One region of the Pseudomonas sp. 05T35 genome, then DNA from elsewhere that is predicted to be linked to it. Evidence: riboswitches for the same ligand, from Rfam matches in the RefSeq annotation. Region 1 holds a riboswitch; the other holds the start of a gene.
The links. A riboswitch is a leader RNA that binds a small molecule or an ion and turns the genes downstream of it on or off. The one in region 1 is predicted to bind manganese.
Positions count from the first base shown of each region.

Region 1 (5,579 bases):
CCGATGGGTGAAATACACGCCCTTGGGATTGCCGGTGGTGCCGGTGGTGTAGAAGGTGGTCGCCACCGAGTTTTCGTCGAAATCTTCGAAGGTGTACTGGGTGCTCGCGGCAGCCAGCAGTTGCTCGTACTCGCCGACCAGGTTGGGCAGGTCGGCGGTTTTTTCCGGCAGATCGGTGAGCAGCAGGGTTTTCTCGACCGTGGTCAGGTGCCCGGCAAGCGCCTGGTACAGCCCGACGAACTCGCTGTTGACCAGCACGAAGCGGTCCTCGGCGTGATTCATGGTGTAGAGAATCTGTTCGGGCGACAGGCGCACGTTAATGGTGTGGATCACCGCACCGATCATCGGGATGGCAAACATGCATTCGAGGTAGCGATGGCTGTCCCAATCCATCACGGCCACGGTATCCCCGGCCTTGACCCCGGCCGCCGTGAGCACGTTGGCCAGCCGCGCGACACGCTCGATGAGGGTCGGGTAGCTGTAGCGCAACTGGTCGCGGTAGACAATCTCGCGGGTTTTCTCGTAACGGCTGCCGGACATCAGTAGCCGCTTGATCAACAGCGGGTATTGATAAGCGCCTTCGGCTGGCGGAATAACGCGCGTCTCCAACATAAGCATCCCTTTATCTGACTACACGGTCGTGACTGAAAAGATAAGCACTTTAGTCAGCCGGAGCGCCAGCTAAATCAGCCAAAGGGATGATTTGCAGAGCCGTACAAATGCTGGCTTTGCGCCAGCATTTGTTTCCGAGAGTGGATCAATGCATCTCGGTCAGGGCCAGCTTCACGCCGATGGCGATCAGCACCACGCCCATCGTACGGTCGAACCAGTGGCCCATGCGGGCAAAACCGGCCCGTACGCGCTGCTGGCTGAACAGCATCGCCACCAGGCAGAACCAGATTGCGGTGGCCGCAGCCAGGTAAACGCCGTAACCGGCCTGAATCGCCAGCGGTGTGTGCGGGTTGATCACCACGGTAAACAGCGACAGGAAAAACAGCGTGGCTTTAGGGTTCAGGCCGTTGGTCACGAAACCTGAGGTAAATGCGCCGCGGGCGGTGCGCTCGCCGGCTTCCTTGTGCAGGTTTTCAGTGGCAGGTTTCGCAGGCTGCGCGCGCAGGGCCTTGAAGCCGATGTACAGCAAGTAGGCGGCCGCCAGCCATTTCAGCGCGTTGAACAGCATGATCGACTGCGAGACGATCAGGCCGATACCCAGCAACGAGTAGCCCACGTGCAGGAAAATCGCCGAGCCGACACCCAGCGCCGTCCAGGTCCCTGCGCGACGACCGTGGGTCACGGCCTCACGCACCACCACGGCAAAGTCCGGACCCGGGCTTGCGACGGCAAGCAGGTGAATCAGGGCGACGGTCAAAAACTCTGTCCAGTACATGGGGGGCTCCTTTAGGCCAAGCGTAACGACTTGTTTCATCTGGTAGGCTCGGCAGATTACGCCTTCAGACTCATGCGCAAAAGGTACAGTTAATGACGAACAATCGCCGCGCCGTATTCCTCGACCACAGTTCACTGGACCTCGGCGACCTGGACCTCAGTGGGTTGCAGCAGTGCTTCGATGACTTGCAACTGCGCTCGCTGACCACGCCTGACAACATCGTCGAACGGCTGAAAGGCGCCAGCGTGGCGATCAGCAATAAAGTCCTGCTGAACGCCGAAACCCTCAAGGCCTGCCCCGAACTGAAGCTGATCCTGATCGCCGCCACGGGCACCAACAATGTCGACCTGGCCGTCGCCCGCGCCCAAGGGATTACCGTGAGCAACTGCCAGGGTTACGGCACGCCGTCAGTGGCGCAGCACACGATCATGCTGTTGCTGAACCTCGCCACCCGCCTGAGCGACTATCAGAAAGCCGTCGCTGAAGGTCGCTGGCAGCAGGCCAAACAGTTCTGCCTGCTGGATTTCCCGATCGTCGAACTCGAAGGCAAAACCCTTGGCCTGCTCGGCCATGGTGAATTGGGTGGTGCCGTCGCGCGGCTGGCCGAAGCCTTTGGCATGCGCGTGTTGCTCGGCCAACTGCCTGGACGCCCGGCCCGTGCCGACCGTTTGCCGCTGGATGAACTGCTGCCGCAAATCGACGCGCTGACCCTGCACTGCCCACTCAACGAACATACCCGTAATTTCATCGGTGCCCGCGAACTGGCGCTGCTCAAACCCGGCGCCTTTGTGGTCAACACCGCACGCGGTGGGCTGATCGACGAACAAGCCTTGGCCGATGCGTTGCGCAACGGGCATCTGGGCGGCGCGGCGACCGACGTCTTGAGCGTCGAGCCACCCACCGCCGGCAATCCGCTGTTGGCTGCCGACATCCCGCGCTTGATCGTCACCCCGCACAACGCCTGGGGCAGCCGCGAGGCGCGGCAACGGATCGTCGGTCAACTGGCCGAAAACGCCCAAGGCTTCTTCAGCGGTACAGCGCGGCGGGTCGTCAGTTGATAAACTGCCGCACTTTTTTTCAAGGAGCAGAGTATGGATCCGCGCAGTGAAGTACTGCTTCGTCAGGCCGAATTGTTTCAAGGCGATTTGCTGTTGGCCGGTTTGCCCGCCGATGACTTGCTCGGCAAATTGCCCAACGCTCACGGCTGGTGCTGGCACGCAGGCGACCAGGCGGCGCTGGACGCACGCTTTGCCGAGCGCAGCCACTTTGGCGTGAATGCCCCGAGCCGAGAGTTTGAAACGGCGGTGGTGTTCCTGCCCAAATCCAAGGACCTGACCGACTACATCCTCAACGCCCTCGCCTCGCGCCTGGCCGGTCGTGAGCTGTACCTGGTGGGTGAAAAACGCAGCGGCATCGAAGGCGCGGCCAAACAGCTGAACCCCTTCGGCAAACCGCGCAAGCTCGACAGCGCACGCCACTGCCAGCTCTGGCAAGTCACTGTGGCTAATGCGCCGGAGGCCAAATCGCTGGAAAGCCTGGCACAGGAATACGAACTGCCGCTGGCTGAAGGCCCACTGAAAGTCATCAGCCTGCCGGGCGTGTTCAGTCACGGTCGACTGGATCGCGGCAGCGCGCTGCTGCTCGAACACCTCGACAAACTGCCAAGCGGTCACTTGCTCGACTTCGGTTGTGGTGCCGGCGTGTTGGGCGCGGCGGTGAAACGGCGTTATCCACACAACACCGTCACCCTGCTCGACGTTGATGCGTTCGCCGCCGCCAGCAGCCGCCTGACATTGGCGGCCAACGGTCTGGAGGCAGAGGTGCTGACCGGCGATGGCATCGACGCTGCGCCGATGGGTTTGAGCGCGATTCTGAGCAATCCGCCGTTTCATGTCGGGGTCCACACCGATTATCACGCCACGGAGAATCTGCTGCGAAAAGCAGCCAAGCATCTGAAAAACGGCGGCGAACTTCGCCTGGTGGCTAACAGCTTCCTGAAATATCAGCCGCTGATCGAGGAGCATCTCGGTGTGTGTGCGATCAAGGCCGAAGGGCAAGGTTTCCGGATCTACCGGGCCAAGCGCGGCTAGAAATTAGCGCTTGCCGAATGGATTTTGCCTAGGCAGAATCCGCTCCGTCCTAGGGGAGTAGTCTCCCACGAGCGCCATGCTCGTCCGGCATACGTCAACATACTTGGTCCTCAGACCATGGCGTATGCGACCCAAGCGTCCACTCAGATGGATCGCAGGGTTTGACAAGACCTATGACACGAACACCTTACCCGGGGCGGGGAGGCTGTACGTGTCATAGCCGTGTCGACCCGCCCCTTAGGAAAACCCTGATGCTGGATTCTCTGCTCGTTCCCACCGCTGTCGTTGCCTTGGCCGAAATCGGCGACAAGACGCAATTGCTCGCGCTCATTCTCGCCGCCCGCTTTCGCAAACCCTGGCCGATCATCGCCGGTATCGTCGCTGCAACCCTGGCCAACCACGCGGCTGCAGGTGCCGTCGGTGCCTGGTTCGGGAGTTTCTTCTCGGATGCGACGCTGCACTGGATCCTCGCCGCAAGCTTTACCGCGACCGCGCTGTGGACCCTGGTGCCGGACAAGATGGATGAGGACGAAGCCAGCACTGCGCGCAAATTCGGGCCGTTCCTGACCACGCTGATTGCGTTCTTCCTCGCTGAAATCGGTGACAAGACCCAGATCGCCACCGTGATGCTTGCCGCCCAGTACCCGGAGCTGTGGCTGGTGGTCATCGGCACCACGCTCGGCATGCTGATTGCCAACGTGCCAGTGGTGCTGGCGGGTAATTTTGCCGCAGACAAACTGCCCCTGACCCTGATCCGCCGCCTGGCAGCGTCGGCGTTCTTCATCCTGGCCATCGTCGCGGTGTACAAGGCGATGCAGAGTAGCGGGTGGATTTGACGTGGTAGGTCGGTAGACCGCGTCATCGTTTATCGCGAGCGGGCTCGCTCCCACATTGGTCCCGTGTACACCAGAGATCAAATGTGGGAGCGAGCCTGCTCGCGATGAGGCCATTACTGACGATATAAAACCATCAGGACTTCTTGGCCTGCAGGTAAAGCGGCATGACTTTCGGAATCGCTGCCTTTAGCGACTCAACCCGGCTGCTGGAGGACGGGTGAGTGCTCATGAACTCTGGTGGAGAACTTTCGGAAGCCTTGTTCATTTTGTCCCACAGGGTGATCGCCGCGTTCGGGTTGTAGCCGGCGCGGGCCGCCAGCTCCAGGCCGATCAGGTCAGCTTCGTTTTCATTGGCGCGGCTGTTGGGCAAGGTCATGCCGTAGTTGGCCACAGTGTCGGCCAATGCCAGGGTGTCCTGCCCCAACCCGAGCAAGGCACCGGCGCCCTGCTTGGCCATTTCGATGCCATAGGCCTTGGACATCGCTTCACGACCATGCTCACGCAAGGCGTGGGCGATTTCATGGCCCATGACCGCAGCGATTTCATCGTCGGTCAGCTTCAGGCTGTCGATCAGCCCGGTGTAGAAAATAATCTTGCCGCCAGGACCACAGTTGGCGTTGAGCTCATCACTCTTGATCAAGTTGACTTCCCACTGCCACTGCGCCGAATCCGGCCGGAAGACCGGTGCCTGCGCGATCAGCCGATTGGCAATCGCCTGGACCCGTTTGGCCTCGCTGCTGTTCTTGTCCAGCACACCCTTGTTGCTCGCCTCACCCACCGTCTTTTGGTAGGACTGGGCATACATCTGGTTGACCTCATCGCTCGACAGCATGCTGAACATGTACTGCTTGCGTTCCACACCCACCGCGCCGCCGTTGGTGGTGTTGACCGACTGGCAACCACTGAGCAGCAGACTTGCACCCAGCACACACAAAACCACTCTCTTGCTCATGAAAACACTCCCTGAAAACATGCCGCGTATCCTAGGCGGTGCATTGTATCGGCGCCAGATACAACAGACGTATAGCGCGGCATTTACCGATACATTTCCTTTCACCGTCGCCATAAATTCATAAAACATCGCTGCCCCGAAAGCACACGGGCCCGACACCTGTCTCTATGCGACCTGCACTGATCAAAAACAGCCATCGACAAAAAAACCGCTCATGGACCGCCACACGTGCGCCGATACAACCCGGCAGACGTCATTCCTGCGTCCGGAGCCCTTATGAAATTCAAGTCGATCCAGTTTTCCGTCGCCGCGCT
Region 1 covers NZ_JBFTLU010000233.1:1,218-6,796, reverse strand. Annotated here, with positions in the region: partial or broken gene AC1DH9_RS18030 (AMP-binding protein) at 1-612, opposite strand, end outside; gene AC1DH9_RS18025 (LysE family translocator) at 758-1,387, opposite strand; gene AC1DH9_RS18020 (2-hydroxyacid dehydrogenase) at 1,480-2,445, shown strand; gene AC1DH9_RS18015 (methyltransferase) at 2,479-3,477, shown strand; yybP-ykoY riboswitch at 3,517-3,640, shown strand; gene AC1DH9_RS18010 (TMEM165/GDT1 family protein) at 3,729-4,313, shown strand; gene AC1DH9_RS18005 (M48 family metallopeptidase) at 4,447-5,265, opposite strand; partial or broken gene AC1DH9_RS18000 (cache domain-containing protein) at 5,542-5,579, shown strand, end outside.

Region 2 (5,134 bases), on a different contig from region 1:
TCCATTTCGATGGTCAGTGATCGTGCCTTGCAGAATGTAGACGATGCCCGGTCGGTCTATATGGTTGTGAACCGGCCCGAAGACGCCTCCCGGCTCGATGGTCACCATACGCATTCGAAGCTGACGCCCTGCCATACCCTCGATCTCTGGGCCAAGGTCAACGGTGGCAAGTAACTTCACCGCAACACCTTTCGTTTCAGGTGCAACTTGTTCGTTGCTCATCGTGTTCTCCTCTCTGTACAGACAGGGCTGACTGTAAGTAGACACCCTGAAAGGCTAACCGGGACACTATCGTAACGCTACGGGGCCCTATAACGGTCTCGGCTTCGACCAGATGCACACTTTTATAGTGTTTCGGCTTCGCGCAGAGTCAGCGGACTGCTGAGGACGTAGCGTGCAATCTCATCCTTACGCATGAACGCGACCCCCGGACGGCTTTTGGCGTAACGTAGAAATTCGTCCCAGACCCTCACCATCTGTGGCGAGCCGCTGATGCGGTCATGCGCGCTGACCGACATCATGCGGCGGCGTGTGCCGGCCTCTTCGTAGAGTTGATCGAAATCCAACTTGATCTGTTCCAGGAACCGGCTCGGTGAATAGTTGCGGCCCTCGATCAGCAGGATGTCGTTGTTGCGCAGCGTGTACGGCACCACGACGAAATCCTTGCCATTGACCTGTTCGATGAACGGCTCATCACGACTCAGATCGTCGATGTGGTAGACGTAGCCCAACTCTTGCAGCAGCGACAGTGTGTTTGGACCCCGCCGCAGCCAGTTGCAGTTGTAGCCAATTGGCCGCTGCCCCGTGACGGCTTCGACCATGCTGGCTGCCTGAACGAGGAACTGCTGCTCTTCCTCGCGGCTCATCGCATACTGGGAACTCCAGCGAGGGCCGTGTCCGGCTGCTTCATGGCCGCGCGCAACGATTTCCTTTGCCAGTTCTGGATGCCGCTGAGCGGCCTCGCCGATCATGTGCGAAGTCACCTTGACCTGGTGGCGATCCCACAGATCGAGCATGCGCGGGATGCCCTCGCGATAGCCATAGGCAAACCATGTGTTGGCTGCAGGATCCGCTGGAATATCTGGCGGAAAATCTACCTTGGGAAAAGGACTGTCCGTCCCCTTGGACGGCTGTCCGCCCGCCTCGAATTGCATGGAAATGGAAACGACCAGCCGAATACCGTCCGGCCAGAACTGACCATGGCGTGGTGCAGCCGTGAGCTTTGGCGTGGATGCCTCGGCTTGCGCGACTGCGACGGCAGGGAGCACCGCACTTGCAGCAAGCACACCTGCTGCCGCTCCGGCGCGATTGAGAAATGTCCGGCGACTGACTTGTGCCAATGTACTGGAGTCGTCAGCAATGGATTCATGATCAATGTCCATCAGCGTGATCCCCTTACTTCACCATGCCGAGCTGTTGCAGCAGGGTCAGGTTATCTTCGAGATGCCAGTTCTCGGCGATACGCCCCTCGACGACGCGGTAGATGTCCGTCGCGATGAAGTCGATCGTCTGCCCTGTGCCCTGGACGCCCTTGAACTGGCCGGTAAAGTGACCGGTGAAACGCAAATGAGCGATGACCCGGTCGCCGACCACCATCATCTGTTCCACTTCGCACTGGATATCAGGAATCGCCGCGTGCATGGTTTTCGATGCCGCGATCGGTCCGGTAATGCCTTGGGGGCGACCTGGCGGCAGTGTCGAATCCTTGAAGTCGGGTGCCAGGGCGGCGCGGGCGAGCGCTTCGTCGCCGGTGGTCCAGAACGTGCCATAACGGCGTGCGGCCAGGATCTGCGCGTCGACCTGCGCCTTCGCAAGACTATGGTCGACGATCACCGTGCGGGGCTGGACGAGCGGATCGGTCGCGGCGAAGACGGGGCTCACCGCGACGGCGACCAGGGAAGAGAGTAACCAGCAACGTGCATGGGTCAGGCGTGCAACAGGGAAAAGCGACATCAGGATGCTCCAAACGTTGATTGATGTCGCCATTCTGGGTATGTCTCGTCAGTTTGATAATTGGCGTACTATTTGAATAACTTTCAAAAAATATCGAAATATCATGGACTACCTGGGTGACATCCGGCTGTTTGTCGAAGCAGCCAATCTGGGCGGTTTGTCGGCCGCTGGCCGCAAACTCGGACTCTCCCCCGCTGCCGCGAGTGCGCGCCTCGTCAAGCTCGAGTCGGCGTTGCATACGCGTCTGTTCGAGCGCACGACACGCCACCTGCGCTTGACGGATGAGGGGCAGGCGTATTTGGCCTATTGTCAGCAGGCGCTCCAGGCACTCGACGATGGTCATGCCTTTCTACAGGCCGGGAAAAGCATTGTGGGGGGCAAGGTGCGAATTTCCGCAACCTCGGATTTCGGGCGCAACGTGCTGAAGAACTGGCTTGACCAGTTCAACACCCAATACCCCGAGGTGAAGTTCGCGTTGGTGCTGTCGGATTCGCTGTCGCATTTGCTGCAAGACGATATCGATCTCGCCATCCGATTCGGTGTGCCGCCGGACAGCTCCTTCATTGCCCGGCCCTTGGCACCCAACCGGCGCGTTTTGTGCGCATCGCCCCGGTATCTTGCAAAGCATGGCGTCCCCGAGCACCCACGGGATCTGGAGTGTTTCGACTGTATTGTCCTCAACTCTGTTGCCGGGCCCGCGAACGACTGGTGCTTCACCCGCAATGGCAAAGTCGACAGTTATACGGTCCCGCTTGCAAACGCTCGCGAGACGAATGACGGCGCGGTCGCCCGAGAATGGGCGGTTCACGGTTACGGCATTGCGATGAAATCGCTGTGGGATATTGGCCCGGACCTGCGAGCAGGACGCTTGAAGATCCTGTTGCCGGAGTGGCGAACTGCGGAGGCGCCGGTACATGCCCTGTATCAACGCAACCGGTACATGGCGCCTCGCGTACGTGCCCTTCTGGATTTTCTGGTCGAGCGCTTTGCAGAAGAATCCAGCCACCTGGACGACTTTTTGAGCTGACAGCTACGCCAGATCAAGAACCTTCAAAAGAACTGCAAAGAGGATGTACAGCAACACCATCGATGCCAATAGCCAGCGCGAGATGGTGCCCTTTCGGAAAGCGAAGAACATGATGCCCACACCTATCAGGGTGATGATTGCCGCCAGAACCAGCGACGTGTCCAGCGCCCAAGGCGTAAAGAACAGCCCGAATGCAGTGGGCACTGTGGCTTGAATCATCATGGCGCCACTGATGTTGGCCAAGGCCAGTCGGTGTTTACCCTGGCGAACCCAAATGATCGCATTCAGCGTTTCAGGCAGTTCGGTAGCAATCGGACTGAGCAACAGCGCCAGCAATTGAGGGTGGATACCCAGCATGGGGCCCAGAGCGTCGAGTTGTCCGACAAAGAAGTGAGAGGCCGCAAAGATAACCGCCAATGCAATAAGCGTTTGAATCACCGCCGCCGAGGTCGACGGAGTCGCTTTGCCTGGCGCAAGTTTCAGGGGCTCGAGTTCATACTCCTCTTCATCCTGCTCACCGCGCATTTCCTTCCAGAAATACGCTGCATAGGCCGCCAGGAAAAGAATACCCAGCCAAGGTTTGTAGGCGAACACGACAAGACCGAGCGCGATCTTCGCCACAAAGATTACGAGGAACCATCCTTGATCACGGCTGAGTCGCTTGAAGTCCTGACGGATGGCCTCGGTATTCGCCAGGCGCTGACGACACAGCAAGAGTGTTACACCGACTACCGCATAGGCGATCGTCGCCAAGACCAGAGGTCCGCCAAGTGCAGCACCGACGCCGAGGGACTTCTGCTCTGGCGTGTCGCCAAACACAACGGCAATAAACGTGATGACACTTTCCGGTAATGCCGTACCAAAGGCCGCTAGAATGGAACCCGTGGCTTGTTGCCCGACCGCAAGTTTGCGACCGACCCACTCGATGCCATTAACGAAGTATTCACAAGCCAGATAGATGACAACCGCGGAGCCCAACAGCAACGCAAACGTCATGGGCATTGAATGCATAAGGAAACCTGAGGGGCCGGACACAAGAGCCAATGGTTCAGACACCCGCGTCCGACCCACAGACAGGTATCTTCACCAATGGTCTTGCCAAGTCATATGACCGGTCACGCCATGGCTTGCGAGCCAAGTATGTTGACGTGACCCCTTCCGGAAACGAAGGCGGCTACTCCCCAAGGGAGCGGCGATCCTAAAGATCAGGTACTAATGCGTCAACGGCTTAGTTGCGGGTTTTCAAACTCTGAACCTCATTATTTTGCTGAAAATTCATATATAGCTAGAGCTGGCAGCACTTTAAGTGCTCGATAAAAACATTTGTAACATACTATGTCTTAAAAACCTTCACTATCACTTTCTGAATGAACGCTGAACATTATCCATTGAGTGGGTTACAGCAAAAACAATCCCTCTTATTCTTGTTTAGGAAGTGATCCTTCAGGGGGTTATCAAACACCCTTTAATGGCAATTGTTATTCAGGAGGTAATTAAACAACTGCAAACTCACGCCGGCGTTGCCCGACTCCAGATCGGTACCGTCCTGGTTTATTTAATGTTGCAGTATCTCGTTCGGCGAGGCTCCTGTACAAACACAGGTCACTGATCTGACGACGTCGAGAGACGCCCAAGGTTAAGACAGGCTCTATCGGATTAAGGTTTAGCCCAAAGTGACTTCCGGCCAATGTGGCCCGGATACGTTGTACAGTGCCAAAACCTAGACGTGGAGATCGCTTTCTGCACTCTCTTCTCTGGTTTACGCCCCTGTGTGAGATCTGTTTGTGGTCAAAACAGCTATGGGGACTACCTCAAATGTCAATGGCAAGCGCTACCCCTTCCACCTTCAAGGACATCCGCCTCAAAGATACGGTGGTGTCTTACATGAGCCCTCTGCTCATCACCGTGACCGGCAACATGACGGTCAACCAGGCCAGGGAACATCTGCTCAAGCAACTGCCGGACGATGATATTCCGGCCCACATCTTTGTCACCGACCCGCGCAGCGCTTTGCATGGCCAACTGTCGGTGAAAACACTGCTCACCGAGAAAAACACCGACCTTTGCGTTCGGGATCTGATGATGCCCATTCGCTTTTCGGTTTCGCCGAATCAACTCCGGCACGATGTCGCGCCCGAGCTGATCGAGAAAGGC
Region 2 covers NZ_JBFTLU010000217.1:446-5,579, forward strand. Annotated here, with positions in the region: gene AC1DH9_RS17205 (cupin domain-containing protein) at 1-222, opposite strand, end outside; gene AC1DH9_RS17210 (polysaccharide deacetylase family protein) at 345-1,382, opposite strand; gene AC1DH9_RS17215 (ester cyclase) at 1,396-1,953, opposite strand; gene AC1DH9_RS17220 (LysR family transcriptional regulator) at 2,057-2,980, shown strand; gene AC1DH9_RS17225 (sodium:calcium antiporter) at 2,984-3,976, opposite strand; yybP-ykoY riboswitch at 4,010-4,170, opposite strand; M-box (ykoK) riboswitch at 4,544-4,719, shown strand; gene AC1DH9_RS17230 (magnesium transporter) at 4,865-5,134, shown strand, end outside.
Region 2: it holds a riboswitch for manganese, as region 1 does, so the genes downstream of both, AC1DH9_RS17225 (sodium:calcium antiporter) here and AC1DH9_RS18010 (TMEM165/GDT1 family protein) in region 1, are expected to answer to the same signal.